One region of the Bradyrhizobium sp. A11 genome, then DNA from elsewhere that is predicted to be linked to it. Evidence: predicted binding sites of a transcription regulator. Region 1 holds the regulator's gene; each other region holds the start of a gene.

Evidence for each region. The regulator PhoB, encoded in region 1, activates phosphate uptake and scavenging genes when phosphate is short. The targets are predictions, from matches to a motif close to TGTCATNNANCTGTCAT.
Region 2: WI560_RS17550 (RNA degradosome polyphosphate kinase) is a predicted target of PhoB. The motif match lies at 3,514-3,530, and genes of this name have one in related genera.
Region 3: WI560_RS17960 (DUF47 domain-containing protein) is a predicted target of PhoB. The motif match lies at 3,345-3,361, and genes of this name have one in related genera.

The regions. Positions count from the first base shown of each region.
Region 1 covers NZ_CP149509.1:466,270-471,554, reverse strand. The annotation lists gene argF (ornithine carbamoyltransferase) at 1-599, opposite strand, end outside; gene WI560_RS02085 (aspartate aminotransferase family protein) at 599-1,807, opposite strand; gene WI560_RS02080 (GcrA family cell cycle regulator) at 2,277-2,786, shown strand; gene phoB (phosphate regulon transcriptional regulator PhoB) at 3,048-3,755, opposite strand; gene phoU (phosphate signaling complex protein PhoU) at 3,779-4,495, opposite strand; gene pstB (phosphate ABC transporter ATP-binding protein PstB) at 4,507-5,285, opposite strand, start outside.
Region 2 covers NZ_CP149509.1:3,763,611-3,768,895, forward strand. The annotation lists gene WI560_RS17525 (cold-shock protein) at 1-133, shown strand, start outside; gene purN (phosphoribosylglycinamide formyltransferase) at 226-879, opposite strand; gene purM (phosphoribosylformylglycinamidine cyclo-ligase) at 879-1,952, opposite strand; gene WI560_RS17540 (CDP-alcohol phosphatidyltransferase family protein) at 2,110-2,652, shown strand; gene WI560_RS17545 (chromosomal replication initiator DnaA) at 2,777-3,454, shown strand; gene WI560_RS17550 (RNA degradosome polyphosphate kinase) at 3,605-5,285, shown strand, end outside.
Region 3 covers NZ_CP149509.1:3,851,382-3,856,666, forward strand. The annotation lists gene WI560_RS17945 (peptide chain release factor 3) at 1-1,183, opposite strand, end outside; gene sugE (quaternary ammonium compound efflux SMR transporter SugE) at 1,339-1,653, shown strand; gene WI560_RS17955 (anion permease) at 1,646-2,653, opposite strand; gene WI560_RS17960 (DUF47 domain-containing protein) at 2,658-3,302, opposite strand; gene WI560_RS17965 (branched-chain amino acid ABC transporter permease) at 3,459-4,427, opposite strand; gene WI560_RS17970 (branched-chain amino acid ABC transporter permease) at 4,429-5,285, opposite strand, start outside.

The sequences.
Region 1 (5,285 bases):
TCGCGCATCGCCTTTTTCGGCGCGAGCTCCGGAGGGGTGGCGACGTTGAGCTGGAATTTGAAGCGCTCGGCGGCGTGGGCCCAGGACGCCAGCACGTTGTTGTCGTCACCGGTCCAGGCCACTATCTTGCCCTCGATCGGGCCGCGATGCTCCTCGTAGGTCATGAGGTCGGCCATCACCTGGCAGGGATGCGAGCGCCGCGTCAGGCCGTTGATGACGGGCACGGTGGCGTTGGCCGCAAGCTCGAGCAGCGCATCGTGATTGAGGATGCGGATCATGATGGCGTCGACATAGCGCGACAGCACGCGGGCGGTGTCGGCGATGGTCTCGCCGCGGCCGAGCTGCATCTCGGCGCCGGTGAGCATGATCGCCTCGCCGCCGAGCTGGCGCATGCCGACGTCGAACGACACCCGGGTCCGCGTCGAGGGACGCTCGAAGATCATCGCCAGCGTCTTGCCTTCGAGCGGCCGCACCGGCTGATGCGCCTTCTGCTTCGCCTTCATCGCGCTCGACGCGGCGAGCATGCGCTTGAGCTCCGACAAGGGCAGCTCGTTGATGTCGAGGAAGTGCTTCGGCGTCTTGGTCGGGGACTTGCTCATCAGCTTGCCGCCCGCTTGCTCTGGCCGGCCGACAATGCGGTGCAGGCCCGCTCCAGCCGCCCGACGCTGTCCTCGATCTCGGCTTCGGTGACGATCAAGGGCGGCAGGAAGCGCACGACATTGTCGCCGGCCCCGACGGTCAGGAGCTTTTCGTCGCGCAAGGCGGCGACCAGGTCGCCCGAGGGCACGACGGCCTTGATGCCGATCAGGAGGCCCTCGCCGCGCACCTCGCTGACGATGTCGGGGTGACGGTCGATCACCGAGGCGAGCTTCTGCTTGAGCAGCAGCGACATCTTCTGCACGTGGTCGAAGAAGCCGGGCTTAAGCATGACGTCGAGCACGGCGTTGGCCGCCGAGATCGCCAGCGGATTGCCGCCGAAGGTCGAGCCGTGCGAGCCGGGCCCCATGCCGGCCGCCGCGTCCGCGGTCGCCAGCACGGCGCCGATCGGGAAGCCGCCGCCGAGCGCCTTCGCCAGCGACATCACGTCAGGCGTGACGCCGGTGCGCCGATACGCGAACAGATCGCCGGCACGGCCCATGCCGGTCTGCACCTCGTCGAAGGCGAGCAGCAGGCCCTTCTCGTCGCAAAGCTGGCGGAGCGCCTTGAGGAACGCCGGCGGTGCCGAACGCACGCCGCCCTCGCCCTGGATCGGCTCGATCAGGATACCGGCGGTGTCGGGCCCGATCGCCTTCTTGACGGCTTCGAGGTCGCCATGCGGCACCTGGTCGAAGCCGTCCATCGGCGGACCGAACCCTTCGAGATATTTTGCCGATCCGGTCGCAGCGAGCGTCGCCAGCGTGCGGCCGTGGAAGGCGCCCTCGAAGGTGATGATGCGGTAACGCTCCGGATGCCCCTTGGAGAAGTGATGATGGCGCACCAGCTTGATCACGCCCTCCAGCGCCTCGGCGCCGGAATTGCAGAAGAACACCAGGTCGGCAAAACTCTCGTGGCACAGGCGCGCGGCGAGCTTCTCGCCGTCCGGGCTCTGGAACAGGTTCGACATGTGCCACAGCTTCGTCGCCTGCTCCTGCAACGCCTTGATCAGATGCGGGTGGCAATGGCCGAGCGCATTGACGGCGACGCCCGAGGTGAAATCGAGATAGCGATCGCCATTGGTTGCGATCAGCCAGCAGCCTTCGCCGCGTTCAAAACCGAGGTTGGCCCTGGCGAAAACGGGGAGCAAATGCGGGGCTGCGCTGTTAGTCATGACGGCCACTTGATGTTGCGGACGGTGTGAGGCGTGCATTGCGCAACGCACCATCCACCGGCCCGGAAAACGAAACGTGCCGCCTTTTAAGGGCGGCACGCACGACTATCTTAGGCCTGGTGAAACGGGTGTCAATGCCGCCCGAAAGCCCCAGAAAACGGTGGTGAAACGGTGATTCCGTAGTCTTGCGGTCGCGATTTTGCGGGTTTTTCACCACGGAACATGTGGAAGCGAGTCGGCGGACTCTTGCGCGTGAGTCACGCCATATTGTAGCGTTTGGATTGTCAGATACGACATCTCGTGCGGCAGTTCTGATCCCAAGAGTCCTCATGTACCGGCGTAAACGTTCGGGCGTCAGTTGCGCGCCCGGCGAGCCCTAAGGGATTCGAGCGGCACGGGTTTTTCGAGGCTTAGGCATTCGCCGCACGGACCGCCAGGATGGCAGCCGCGCGGCGAGGGAAAGGGTGCAATGACGGTTTTGACCTGGTCCGACGATCGCGTCGAGCAGCTGAAAAAGCTCTGGGAGGCCGGATTGTCGGCCAGCCAGATCGCAGCAGAGCTCGGCAATGTGACCCGCAATGCCGTGATCGGCAAAGTGCACAGGCTCGGCCTGTCCGGCCGCGCCAAGAGCCCTTCGTCGGCCGCGCCCCGGCCGCGCAAGGCGCGTCCCGCCCAGCACATGATGCGGGTGACGCGCCCCATCGCGCGCGGCAACACCGCGCTGGCGCAGGCCTTCGAGGTCGAGGTCGAGGCCGAACCCGTCACCTACGACAACGTGGTGCCGATGAGCCAGCGGCTGTCGCTGCTCGAATTGAACGAGGCGACCTGCCACTGGCCGGTGGGCGATCCCTCGAGCCCGGATTTCTTCTTCTGCGGCGGCAAGGCCCTGTCCGGCCTGCCCTATTGCGCCCAGCACTCGCGCGTGGCGTATCAGCCGGCGGCGGATCGGCGCCGCGCGGCACCGAAGCCCACGCGCTGAGCGAGATTTAGCTGATCGCAAACGCGGCAGTCGTCACACGACGGCGCCTCAAGACATCCGATGTCGTCCCGGACAAGCGCGCCACAAGCGCGCGCAGATCCGGGACCCATAGCCACCGCAGGATGTGGTTAGGGGGACTCGGAGTTACCTATTTCGTGTAACAATCACTTGCTGTGGTTATGGATCCCGGATCTGCGCTGACGCTTGTCCGGGACGACACCGATACTGTGGCGGCAACTCGCTAGACCACCTCACCCGCCCTTACGTCTGCTCCGCCTTCGCGAAGCGATCGTCCAGTGCGTAGCCGGCGCCGCGGACGGTGCGGATCGGGTCCTGCTCGCGGCCGAGATTGAGCAGCTTGCGCAGGCGGCCGATATGGACGTCAACGGTGCGCTCGTCGATGTAGATGTCGCGGCCCCAGACGCTGTCGAGCAGCTGCTCGCGCGAGAACACGCGGCCGGGATGCTCCAGGAAGAACTCCAGCAGGCGATATTCGGTCGGGCCGAGATCGATCGGGCGGCCGGAGCGCGCGACGCGGCGCTTGTCGCGATCGAGCTCGATGTCGCCATAGGCCAGCACGGTCGCGAGCCGCTCGGGGCTGGCGCGCCTGAGCAGGCCCTTCACGCGCGCCAGCAGCTCCGGCACCGAGAACGGCTTGACGATGTAGTCGTCGGCGCCGGTCGCAAGGCCGCGCACCCGCTCGCTCTCCTCGCCGCGCGCGGTGAGCATGATGATCGGCAGCTGCTTGGTCTCGGGCCGGGTGCGCAGGCGCCGGCACAGCTCGATGCCGGAGAGGCCCGGCAGCATCCAGTCGAGCACGATCAGATCGGGAATGTGTTCCTTGAGGCGGGTGTCGGCGTCGTCGCCGCGCATCACCGTCTCGACGTCATAGCCGTCGCCTTCGAGGTTGTAACGCAGAAGCTCGGTGAGAGCTTCCTCGTCCTCAACCACCATAATGCGTGCGCCCATGTTGTCGTCGCTCCTTGAGGTCTTCAGGTATTCGGGATCGTCGTGGCGAACGTGGTCATGTCGCCCTTCGGCCGCTTGTCGGTGATCGCCTGGCCCTCGATCATGTAGAACACGGTCTCGGCGATGTTGGTGGCGTGGTCGCCGATGCGCTCGATGTTCTTGGCGCAGAACATCAGATGGATGCAGAACGAGATGTTGCGCGGATCCTCCATCATGTAGGTGAGGAGCTCGCGGAACAGCGAGGTGCAGATCGCGTCGACCTCCTCGTCGCCCTTCCACACCGCCATCGCCGCCGGCAGATCGTGCGCGGCATAGGCGTCGAGCACGCTCTTGACCTGCTGCTGCACCAGGTCGGTCATGTGCTCCAGGCCGCGGAACAGCTTGAGCGGATGGAAGTCGGTCTCCAGCGCGGCGACGCGCTTGCCCATGTTCTTGGCGAGGTCGCCGATGCGCTCGAGGTCGGTCGCAACGCGCATGGCGCCGACGATCTCGCGCAGGTCCACCGCCATCGGCTGGCGGCGGGCGATGGTGAGCACGGCGCGCTCCTCGATGCGCTTCTGCAGCGCGTCGAGATCGGCGTCGATGGCGACGACGCGCTGGCCGAGCGCGACGTCGCGGCGGATCAGCGCATCGACGGAATCGACGATCATGCGCTCGGCGATGCCGCCCATCTCGGCGACCAGGCGCGTGAGCTCCTGGAGGTCGGTGTCGAAGGCCTTTGCGGTATGTTCGGTACCCATGTTGCGTCTCCTCAGCCGAACCGGCCGGTGATGTAGTCCTGCGTCCGCCGGTCGGTCGGCGACGTGAAGATCTTGCTGGTGTCGTCGAACTCGATCAGCTCGCCGAGATACATGAAGGCGGTCTTGTCGGAGACGCGCGCCGCCTGCTGCATGTTGTGGGTGACGATCGCGATCGTGTAGTTCTCGGACAATTCCTGGATCAGCTCCTCGACCTTGGCGGTCGAGATCGGGTCGAGCGCCGAGCAGGGCTCGTCGAACAGGATCACCTCGGGCCGCACCGCGACGGTGCGGGCGATGCAGAGGCGCTGCTGCTGGCCGCCGGAGAGCGACAGACCGGAGGCGTTGAGCTTGTCCTTGACCTCGTTCCACAGCGCGCCGCCGCGCAGCGCCTTCTCGACGCGGTCGTCCATCTCGGACTTGGAGATCTTCTCGTAGAGGCGGATGCCGAAGGCGATGTTCTCGTAGATCGTCATCGGGAACGGGGTCGGCTTCTGGAACACCATGCCGACCCGGGCGCGCATCAGGTTGAGGTCGAGCTTGGGGTCGAGGATGTTGGTGTGGTCAAGCAGCAGCTGGCCGGTGGCGCGCTGGCCCGGATAGAGGTCGTACATCCGGTTGAAGATGCGCAGCAGGGTCGACTTGCCGCAGCCGGACGGGCCGATGAAGGCGGTGACGCGGTTGGTGCCGAGCGCCAGGTTGATGTTCTTCAGCGCATGGTGCTCACCGTAGTAGAAGTTGAGGTTGCGCGCGGTGACCTTGGCCGGCGCCTCGGGCAGCGGCTGCGAGCCGG
Region 2 (5,285 bases), 3.3 Mb from region 1:
CAAGGATGTGTTCGTTCACATCTCCGCCGTCGAGCGCGCTGGACTCTCGACCCTCAACGAAAACCAGGTGGTTGAATACGACCTCGTGGAGAACCGCGGCAAATCCTCCGCGGAGAACCTCAAGGTCTCCTGATGTCTCTCGGCGTGAAGCGCGAGAGACCATGACGTGGCCCCCCGGCTCTGCCGGGGGATTTTGTTTGGGGAGACCGCTGCGGGGGCGGGGCTTCAGCTCACCACCGGCGAAACCAAAAAATTCTCCGACGGCCCGCTTCCATCGGTCTTGCAGACATCGCCCTCGATCCGGACCTTGCCAGTCGCGAGCAGCCGCAGCGCTTCGGGGTAGATGCGGTGCTCGACCTCGAGGATGCGCTCCGACAGCGTATCTCCCGTGTCGTGATCGCTGACGGGAACCGCGCCCTGCATCACGATCGGGCCGGCATCGGTCTCGGGGATCACGAAGTGCACCGTGGCACCCGACAGCTTGACGCCGGCGCGCAAGGCCTGGCCGTGCGGATCGAGGCCGGGGAACGACGGCAGCAGCGAGGGATGGATGTTGAGCATCCGTCCGTACCAGGCCTTGGTGAATTCGGCCGTGAACAGGCGCATGAAACCGCCGAGACAGATCAGCTCGATGCCGTGCTCATCGAGCGCGGCCTGCAGCACCTTCTCGAAGCCGGCGCGGTCCTTGCCGAACGGCTTGCTCTCGATCACCAGCGTGCTCACGCCCGCCGCCTTGGCCCGTTCGAGCCCGGGCGCATCGGCCTTGTTCGAGATGACGAGCGAGATTTCGGCCGGGAAATCCGCCGAGCTTGCGGCCCTGATCAGCGCGGCCATGTTGGAGCCGCGGCCGGAGATCAGGATGGCGACGCGGCGCTTCATCACAGCGCCAGATCGAGATGGCCGTTATAGACGACGCGGTGCTCGCCCTCGGCCGGGATCACGGTGCCAAGCTGCGCCACGGTCTCGCCGGCATCGGTGAAGACCTCGATCACCTGATCGACCTTGTCAGGCTCGACGATCGCGATCATGCCGATGCCGCAATTGAAGGTGCGCAGCATCTCCAGCTCGGCAATGCCGGCCTGCGCCGCCAGCCATTTGAACACCGGCAGCACCGGCAGGCGCGCGAGGTCGATGCCGACGCCGAGGTCCTTCGGCAGCACGCGCGGAATGTTGTCGGTGAAGCCGCCGCCGGTGATATGGGCAAGGCCCTTCACCGCGCCGGTCTCGCGGATCGCGCGCAGGCAGGACTTGACGTAGAGCCGTGTGGGCGTCAGCAGCGCGCCGCCGAGCGTCATCACGGGTGCGAACGGTGCCTGCGCCGCGAAGCCGAGGCCGGATTGTTCCACGATCTTGCGCACCAGCGAAAAGCCGTTGGAATGCACGCCCGACGAGGCAAGGCCAATCACGGCATCGCCCGCCGCGATGTCCTTGCGGGGCAGCAGCGTGCCCCGCTCCGCCGCTCCGACGGCAAAGCCGCCGAGGTCGTAATCGCCGTCCTTGTAGAGGCCGGGCATCTCGGCGGTCTCACCGCCGATCAAGGCGCAGCCGGATTCGCGGCAGCCTTCCGCGACGCCCGCGACGATCGAAGCCGTGGCCTCGGGGTCGAGCTTGCCGCAGGCGAAATAGTCCAGGAAGAACAGCGGTTCGGCACCCTGCACCACGAGATCGTTGACGCTCATGGCGACGAGGTCGATGCCGATCCCGCCGTGCAGCCCGGTCTCGATCGCGATCTTGACCTTAGTGCCGACGCCGTCGGTCGCGGCCACGAGGACGGGATCCTTAAAGCCGGCCGCCTTGAGGTCGAACAGGCCGCCGAAGCCGCCGATCTCGGCATCGGCCCCCGGCCGCGCCGTGGCGCGCACCATCGGCTTGATCAGATCGACCAGGCGGTTGCCCGCATCGATATCGACGCCTGAATCGGCGTAAGTGAGGCCGTTTTTGCGGTCGGTCATGCCCGATTTCCAGTGGGGTTGCGGCTGGTTACGTCGAATTCCGGGGACACGCAATGGCTCGCGTGGCGCACCGCCATATACTATGTAGAGATATCAACCGGTTCAGCCTCCCGAGGGGCCGGATTTCGAGGTAGACCGGGTGCCGGGAAGCGCTTTCGTGAGTATTCCGAACATCATTACGCTGGGCCGCATCATGCTGGTCCCGATCATCGTCTGGGCCATCGTGTCGAGCCAAATGGAGGTCGCGTTCGCCGTCTTCCTGATCGCCGGTATCAGCGACGCCGTGGACGGCTTCCTGGCCAAGCGTTTCAACATGACGAGCGAGCTTGGGGCCCTGCTCGACCCGCTCGCGGACAAGGCCCTGCTGGTCTCGATCTACATGGCGCTGGGCATCTGGGGCGCGATCCCGCGCTGGATCGTGATCCTGGTGGTCTCGCGCGACATCATGATCGTCGCCGCCGTGATCATATCCTGGCTGTTCGACCGGCCGGTCGAGATGAAGCCGTCGAAAGTGTCCAAGCTCAACACGGTGGCACAGGTGGCGTTCGCGGCGCTGGTGCTGGCGGCACTTGCCTTCGGCTTCAAGCCGGCTCCTTATGATATCATCCTGATGGGCCTCGTCACGGTCTTCACGCTCACGTCGGTGTCGCTCTATCTCGTCGGGTGGCTGCGGCACATGAGCACGATCGAGGCCAAGTGAGAGCGGACGACAAGTGAGAGCGGACGGGGTGGGAGCGGAAGCGGCCCCGCAAGAGGCCAATTCCGCTCGATCAAGTCGCATTTCTCTTCAAACGGGCCGGCGCGCCGGCAGGAGCAAAGCAAGCGTGGCAGGCCGCGTCCATCCCCGACAATTGGCGTTTACGCTTCCGCATGCGGAGAGCCTCAGCCGGGACAATTTCCTCGAGGGCCCCGCCAACGCGGCCGGCGTGGCCCTGATCGACAGCTGGCCGGAATGGCCGAACCGGATCATGTGGCTCGCCGGCCCCGAAGGCAGTGGCAAGAGCCACCTCGCCGCGATCTGGGCCGACATCTCAGGCGCCCGCTCGGCTGCGGCCAACGTCCTGACGGCCGCCGGCGTTCCGGGCGCGCTCGCCACCGGCGCCCTGGTGGTCGAGGATCTCCGGGCGGGCGATTTCGACGAGCGCGCCCTCTTCCACCTGATGAACCTTGCCCGCGAGGACGGCGCCTACGTGCTCTTCACCGGGCGCGAGGTGCCGGCCGCGCTCGAAATCGAGCTTCGCGACCTGCGCTCGCGCCTGCGCGCCGTGCCTGTGGTCACGCTGCTGCCCCCGGACGACCAGCTCTTCCGCGGTCTGATCTTGAAATTCTGTGCCGACCGCCAGCTCAATGTGGACGAGAGCGTGGTCGGCTATCTCGCCACCCGCCTGGAGCGGTCCTCGGCCGCCGCCCGCCAGGCCGTGGAACTGCTCGACAGCGAGGCCCTGCGGCTCGGCCGTCCCGTCACCAGGGCGCTGGCCGCCGAGCTGCTGCGGGACGCCTGACGCTCGCCCGCCCGGGAGTCGCGGAGCCCGCTTGACGCCGCCAAGCGGCGGAACATCAATGTCATCGAAACGTCATCGCTGTAACACATGCTCCCGCGGGTTTTGCGCATAGATCGCAAAGTGAGGCGAGACAGGATGGACCGACTTCTGATGGACTCTGCGCAAGCCATTGAAATAAAAGAGAAAATTCCGGAGGCCGAAGGCCTGCCGGCGATCGCGGCCAGCCCCGAACGATTCATCAATCGCGAGCTCTCCTGGCTGCATTTCAACCGCCGCGTCCTGGAGGAATCCGTCAATTCCAGCCACCCCGTGCTGGAGCGGGTGCGATTCCTGTCGATTTCGGCGAATAACCTCGACGAATTCTTCATGGTCCGCGTCGCCGGTATCAAGGCCCAGGTGCGCGAGGGCATTGCCGAACGCAGCCCCGACGGCCTGACGCCGTCCGAGCAACTCGCGCTGATCAACCGCACCGTGTCCGAGCTTGCCTCCGACCAGCAGGCGATCTGGCGCGACCTGCGCGGCACGCTGGCCGATGTCGGCATCGTGCTGGTCGACGGCAAGGATGTCAGCAAGGCGGAACGGACCTGGATCGAGGACTACTTCCTCAACAACGTGTTCCCGCTGCTGACGCCGCTGGCAATCGACCCGGCCCACCCCTTCCCGTTCATCCCGAGCCTCGGCTTCACCATCGCGCTCCAGCTCACGCGCGCTGCCGACGGCAAGCAGATGAACGCGCTGATCCGCATGCCCGGCAAGATCGACCGCTTCATCCGCCTGCCGGCCGACGGCAAGATCGTTCGGCTGATCTCGCTGGAACAGGCAACCGCCCTGTTCATCAACCGCTTGTTCCCCGGCTATAACCTGCACGGCCAGGGCGCCTTCCGGATCATCCGCGACTCCGAGCTCGAGATCGAGGAAGAGGCGGAAGACCTCGTCCGCCTGTTCGAGACGGCACTGAAGCGCCGCCGCCGCGGGTCGGTGATCCGGCTCGAGATCGACGCCAAGATGCCGGAGCAGCTGCGCAGCTTCGTTCAGCACGCACTTTCTGCCGCCGATGACGAGGTCTTCCTGGTCGACGGCGTGCAGGCGATGAACGAGCTCTCGCAGCTCACCCGCCTCGACCGTCCCGATCTCGAATTCACCCCTTACGTGCCGCGCCACCCCGAGCGCGTGCGCGAGCACGGCGGCGACATCTTTGCCGCGATTCGGCAGAAGGACCTCGTCGTCCATCACCCCTACGAATCCTTCGACGTTGTGGTGCAGTTCCTGCAGCAGGCCGCACGCGACCCCGACGTCGTTGCGATCAAGCAGACGCTCTACCGCACCTCCAACAACTCGCCGATCGTGCGCACGCTCGCTGAAGCCGCCGAGGCCGGCAAGTCCGTCACGGCGCTGATCGAGCTGAAGGCGCGCTTCGACGAGGAAGCCAACATCCGCTGGGCCCGCGACCTCGAACGCGCCGGCGTGCAGGTCGTCTACGGCTTCCTCGAGCTGAAGACGCACGCGAAGCTCTCGATGGTGGTGCGCCGCGAGGGCGGCAGCCTCACCACCTATGTTCATACCGGCACCGGCAATTATCACCCGGTCACCGCACGCATCTACACCGACCTCTCCTATTTCACCTCGGATCCGACCATCGGCCGCGATGCCGCGCGCGTGTTCAACTTCATCACCGGCTACGCCGCGCCGAGCGATCTGGAAAAGATGGCGGTGTCGCCGCTCACCCTGCGCAAGCGCATCATCGAGCACATCCAGGGCGAGACCGCGCATGCGCGGCACGGCCGGCACGGCGCGGTCTGGATGAAGATGAATGCGCTGGTCGACCCCGACA
Region 3 (5,285 bases), 3.4 Mb from region 1:
CGAAGTTGAAATCCTCGCCTTCGGTCAGGGTGTCGCCGATGCGCAGCGTGCCGTGATTGGGAATGCCGACGACGTCGCCGGCGAAAGCCTCGTCCGCGACCGAGCGGTCCTGGGCGAAGAAGAATTGCGGGCTCGACAGCGGCATGCTCTTGCCGGTGCGCACCAGCTTGGCCTTCATGCCGCGGCTGAGCTTGCCGGAGCAGAGGCGCGCGAACGCGATGCGGTCGCGGTGGTTCGGATCCATGTTGGCCTGGATCTTGAACACGAAGGCGCTCATGCGCGGATCGGTGGCCTCGACCCTGCGCTGGTCGCTGTCCTGCGCGCGCGGCTCCGGCGCGAACTTGCCGAGGCCTTCCAGGAGGTCGCCGACGCCGAAATTGCGCAGCGCGCTGCCGAAATAGACCGGCGTCAGATGGCCTTCGCGGAACGCCTCGAGCTCGAACGGTTTCGAGGCCTCGGTGACCAGCTCGAGCTCGTCCTTCACCGCGGAGACGTCGAGATTGGCGTTGAGCTTGGCGAGCTCCTCGATCGCGATCTGCTGGGCCGCACCGGTCTTGGCGCCGCCGCCTTCGAGCAGGCGCACGCCGCCATTGACGACGTCATAGGTGCCGAGGAAGTCACGGCCGCGCCCGACCGGCCAGGTCATCGGCGTGGTGTCGAGCGCCAGCGTCTTCTCGATCTCGTCGAGCAGCTCGAACACGTCGCGGCTCTCGCGGTCCATCTTGTTGATGAAGGTGATGATCGGGATGTCGCGCAGGCGGCACACCTCGAACAGCTTGCGGGTGCGCGCCTCGATGCCCTTGGCGGCGTCGATCACCATGACGGCGGAATCGACCGCGGTGAGCGTGCGATAGGTGTCTTCCGAAAAGTCCTCGTGGCCCGGCGTATCCAGCAGGTTGAAGACGAGGCCCTCGAACTCGAAGGTCATCACCGAGGTCACGACCGAGATGCCGCGCTCGCGCTCGATCTTCATCCAGTCCGAGCGGGTGTTGCGCCGCTCGCCCTTGGCCTTGACCTGGCCGGCCAGGTTGATGGCGCCGCCGAACAGCAGCAGCTTCTCGGTCAGCGTGGTCTTGCCGGCGTCGGGATGCGAGATGATCGCAAAGGTCCGCCGCCGCGCCACTTCAGCGGCAAGCGGGGAACGGGCCGGCGATTCGGCTGTGGTGATGGCGATGTCGGACATGGCGGGAGCGTGTGGCAGGGAAAACGGGCCTGATCAAGCCTCATTTGGTGATTGCAGAGCCATTCGGCCAGCCCCATATCGCCTTTCGGAAGGACGGCCTTCCGTTTCTCAGCACCTCAGCCGCGGGGACGACCCTGCCTGAATGGAGGGTCGTCATGGCCTGGAGCATCCTGTTCGTCGCCGGGCTTCTCGAGATCACCTGGGCGATCGGCCTGAAATACACCGAGGGTTTTACCAGGCTTGTTCCGTCCGTCGTCACGCTGGTGGCCATGGCCGGCAGCGTCGTCCTGCTCGGCCTCGCGCTCAAATCGCTGCCGGTGGGAACCGCCTATGCGGTGTGGACCGGGATCGGCGCGGTCGGCACCGCGACGCTGGGCATCATCCTGTTCGGAGAGCCAGCCACGGCGCTCCGGCTTGCCAGCATCGGCCTGATCGTCGCCGGGATCGTCGGGCTGAAGCTCGTCACTTGACGAAGAGCTGGACCGCCCACCAGGTCAGCGCTGCGACGATGCCCGACGCCGGAATCGTGATCACCCAAGCATAGACGATCGAGCTCGCCACGTTCCAGCGCACCGCCGAGACGCGGCGGGCCGCGCCGACGCCGACGATGGCGCCGGTGATGGTGTGCGTGGTCGAGACGGGGACTCCGAGGAAGGTCGCCATGAACAGGGTCGCCGCGCCTCCGGTCTCGGCGCAGAAGCCCTGCATCGGCGTCAGCTTGGTGATGCGCAGGCCCATGGTGCGGACGATGCGCCAGCCGCCCATCAAGGTGCCCAGCGCCATCGCCGCCTGGCACGACAGCACCACCCAGAACGGCACCGAGAAGTCGCTGCCGAGATGGCCCTGCGAATACAGCAGCACGGCGATGATGCCCATGGTCTTCTGCGCGTCGTTGCCGCCATGGCCGAGCGAATAAAGCGAGGCGGAGGCGAACTGAAGGATGCGGAAGGCGCGATCGACCGCGAATGGCGTCGAGCGCACCGAGGCCCAGGACACGATCGCCACCAGCATCATCGCGAGCAGGAAGCCGACCAGCGGCGACAGCACGATCGCCAGCACCGTCTTGGACAATCCGCTCCACACCGCAGCCGAGATCCCGGCCTTGGCCATGCCGCCGCCGACGAGCCCGCCGATCAGCGCGTGCGAGGACGAGGACGGGATGCCGAGCGCCCAGGTCACCAGGTTCCAGACGATGGCGCCGACCAGCGCGGCGAAGATCACCTGGGCGTCGACGATCGCGGGATCGATGATGCCGGTGCCGATGGTCTGGGCGACGTGCAGGCCGAAGACCATGAAGGCAATGAAATTGAAGAACGCGGCCCAGAACACCGCATATTGCGGCCGCAGCACGCGGGTGGAGACGATGGTCGCGATCGAATTGGCGGCGTCGTGCAGGCCGTTCAGGAAGTCGAACAGCAGCGCGACGGCGATCAAGCCGACCAGGATGGGAAGACCCAACGCGGCATCCACGGCCCTAGACCTGCTCGATGACGATGCTGTTGATCTCGTTCGCGACGTCGTCGAAACGATCGGCCACCTTCTCCAGGTGGTCGTAGATCTCGACGCCGACGATGAAGTCCATCGCATTGCCGTCGCGGTGCTTGAGGAACAGCTCCTTCAGCCCGATGTCGTGGAGATCGTCGACGCGCCCCTCCAGCTTGCCCAGCTCTTCCGTGATCGCGGTGAGCATGGCCACGTTCGGGCCGATCGATTGCATCAGCGGCAGTGCACGGCCGACCAGATTGGCGCATTCGATCAGAAGCCCGCCGATCTCACGCATCGGCGGCTCGAAAGTGCGGACCTCGAACAGCATCACCGCCTTGGCGGTCTGCTGCATCTGGTCGATGGCGTCGTCCAGCGAGGTGATCAGGTTCTTGATGTCGCCGCGGTCGAACGGGGTGATGAAGGTGCGGCGCACCGCCGTCAGCACCTCGCGGGTGATGTTGTCGGCGTCGTTCTCGAACTGGTTGACGCGCTGGCAATAGACCGGTGTCTCCTCGCCCCCGTTGAGCATGCCCTGGAGCGCGATCGAGCCCTGGATCACCGTCTGGGCATGTCGGTCGAACAGGTCGAAGAACCGTTCTTCCTTGGGCAGGAAAGCACGAAACCATCGCATCATGGGGATAGGCTACCGGTTGGAAAATGGCCCGGCCCGAGGGGCCGTCATCAAACTGTCATAGACCATTTTCGCGCCGCGCGCGTGTCATCTCACGCCCGCCGAGCCGGATCATCCACCGCTTTCACGCGACAAGTAAATTGACCTTAAATCAACTACTTAGAGCGATCTCCGGAAGTAATGCGCGATTTCACCGACGACGCCGCGGCGGAAGGTGAGCACACAGACCACGAAGATCGCGCCCTGGATCACCGTCACCCACTGGCCGAAACCCGCCAGATATTGCTGCATGGCGATGATGACGAAGGCGCCGACCACGGGGCCGAAGATGGTGCCGAGGCCGCCGACCAGCGTCATCAGCACGACCTCGCCGGACATCGACCAATGGACGTCGGTGAGCGAGGCGTTCTGCGCCACGAACACTTTCAGCGCGCCGGCAAAACCGGCCAGCGTGCCTGAAAGCACGAAGGCCAGGAACTTGTACTGGTCGGTCCGGTAGCCGAGCGAGATCGCCCGCGGCTCGTTCTCGCGGATCGCCTTCAGCACCTCGCCGAACGGCGAGTTGATGATGCGGAAGATCAGGAGGAAGCCGGCGAGGAACCCGGCCAGCACGACGTAATACAGCACCGTCGGCTTCGACAGATCGAAGATGCCGAACATGTGTCCCTGCGGGATGCCCTGGATGCCGTCCTCACCGTGGGTGAACGGGGCCTGGAGGTAGATGAAGTACAAGAGCTGCGACAGCGCCAGCGTGATCATCGAGAAGTAGATGCCCTGGCGGCGGATCGAGATGTAGCCGGTGATGAGCGAGAGCACGAAAGCCGCGGCGATGCCGACGAGGATGCCGAGTTCGGGCGGCAAGGCCCACACTTTCAGCGCATGCGCGCTGCAATAGCCGGCGGTGCCCAGGAACATCGCGTGGCCGAACGACAGCAGGCCGCCATAGCCGATCAAGAGGTTGAAGGCACAGGCCAGCAGCGCAAAGCACAGCGCCTGCATGACGAAGAACGGGTAGACGCCCGTGAACGGCACCGTCGCGAGCAGCAGCGCCATCACCACGAAAACGATCATCTCGTCGCGCATCGCGCGAGGGGTCACCGGCAGCGTGTCGTCCGTCAGGGTTGTCATATCAGGCCGCCCTTCCCGTCAATCCCGTTGGCTTCACCAAGAGCACCAGCACCATCAGCACGAACACGACGGTGTTGGAGGCCTCGGGGTAGAAATATTTGGTCAGACCCTCGATCACCCCGAGCGCGAAGCCGGTGATGATGGAGCCCATGATCGATCCCATGCCGCCGATCACGACCACCGCGAACACGACGATGATGAGGTCGGCGCCCATCAGCGGCCGCACCTGGTTGATCGGCGCCGAGAGCACGCCGGCGAGCGCGGCAAGGCCCACGCCGAGACCGTAAGTGAGCGTGATCATGCGCGGCACGTTGATGCCGAAGGCGCGCACCAGAGTCGGATTTTCAGTGGCGGCGCGCAAATATGCGCCGAGCTGGGTCTTCTCGATCAGGAACCAGGTCGCAAGGCACACGACCAGCGAGAACACGACCACCCAGCCACGGTAGATCGGCAGGAACATGAAGCCGAGATTCATGCCGCCCTTGAGCTGGTCCGGAATGGCGTAAGGCAGGCCGGACGAGCCGAAATAGTTCTGGAACACGCCCTGCACGATCAGCGCGATGCCGAAGGTCAGGAGCAGGCCGTAGAGATGATCGAGCCCGGTCAGCCATTGCAGCATGGTCCGCTCGAGGATCATGCCGAAGATGCCGACGATGATGGGCGCAAGCAGCAGCGCCCACCAATAATTGATGCCGCCGAGATTCAGCAGGAAATAGGCGACGAAGGCGCCCATCATGTAGAGCGCGCCATGGGCGAAATTGATGATGTTGAGCATGCCGAAGATCACGGCAAGCCCGAGACTGAGCAGCGCGTAGAACGAGCCGTTGATCAGTCCCACCAGTAGCTGAGCGTAAAGAG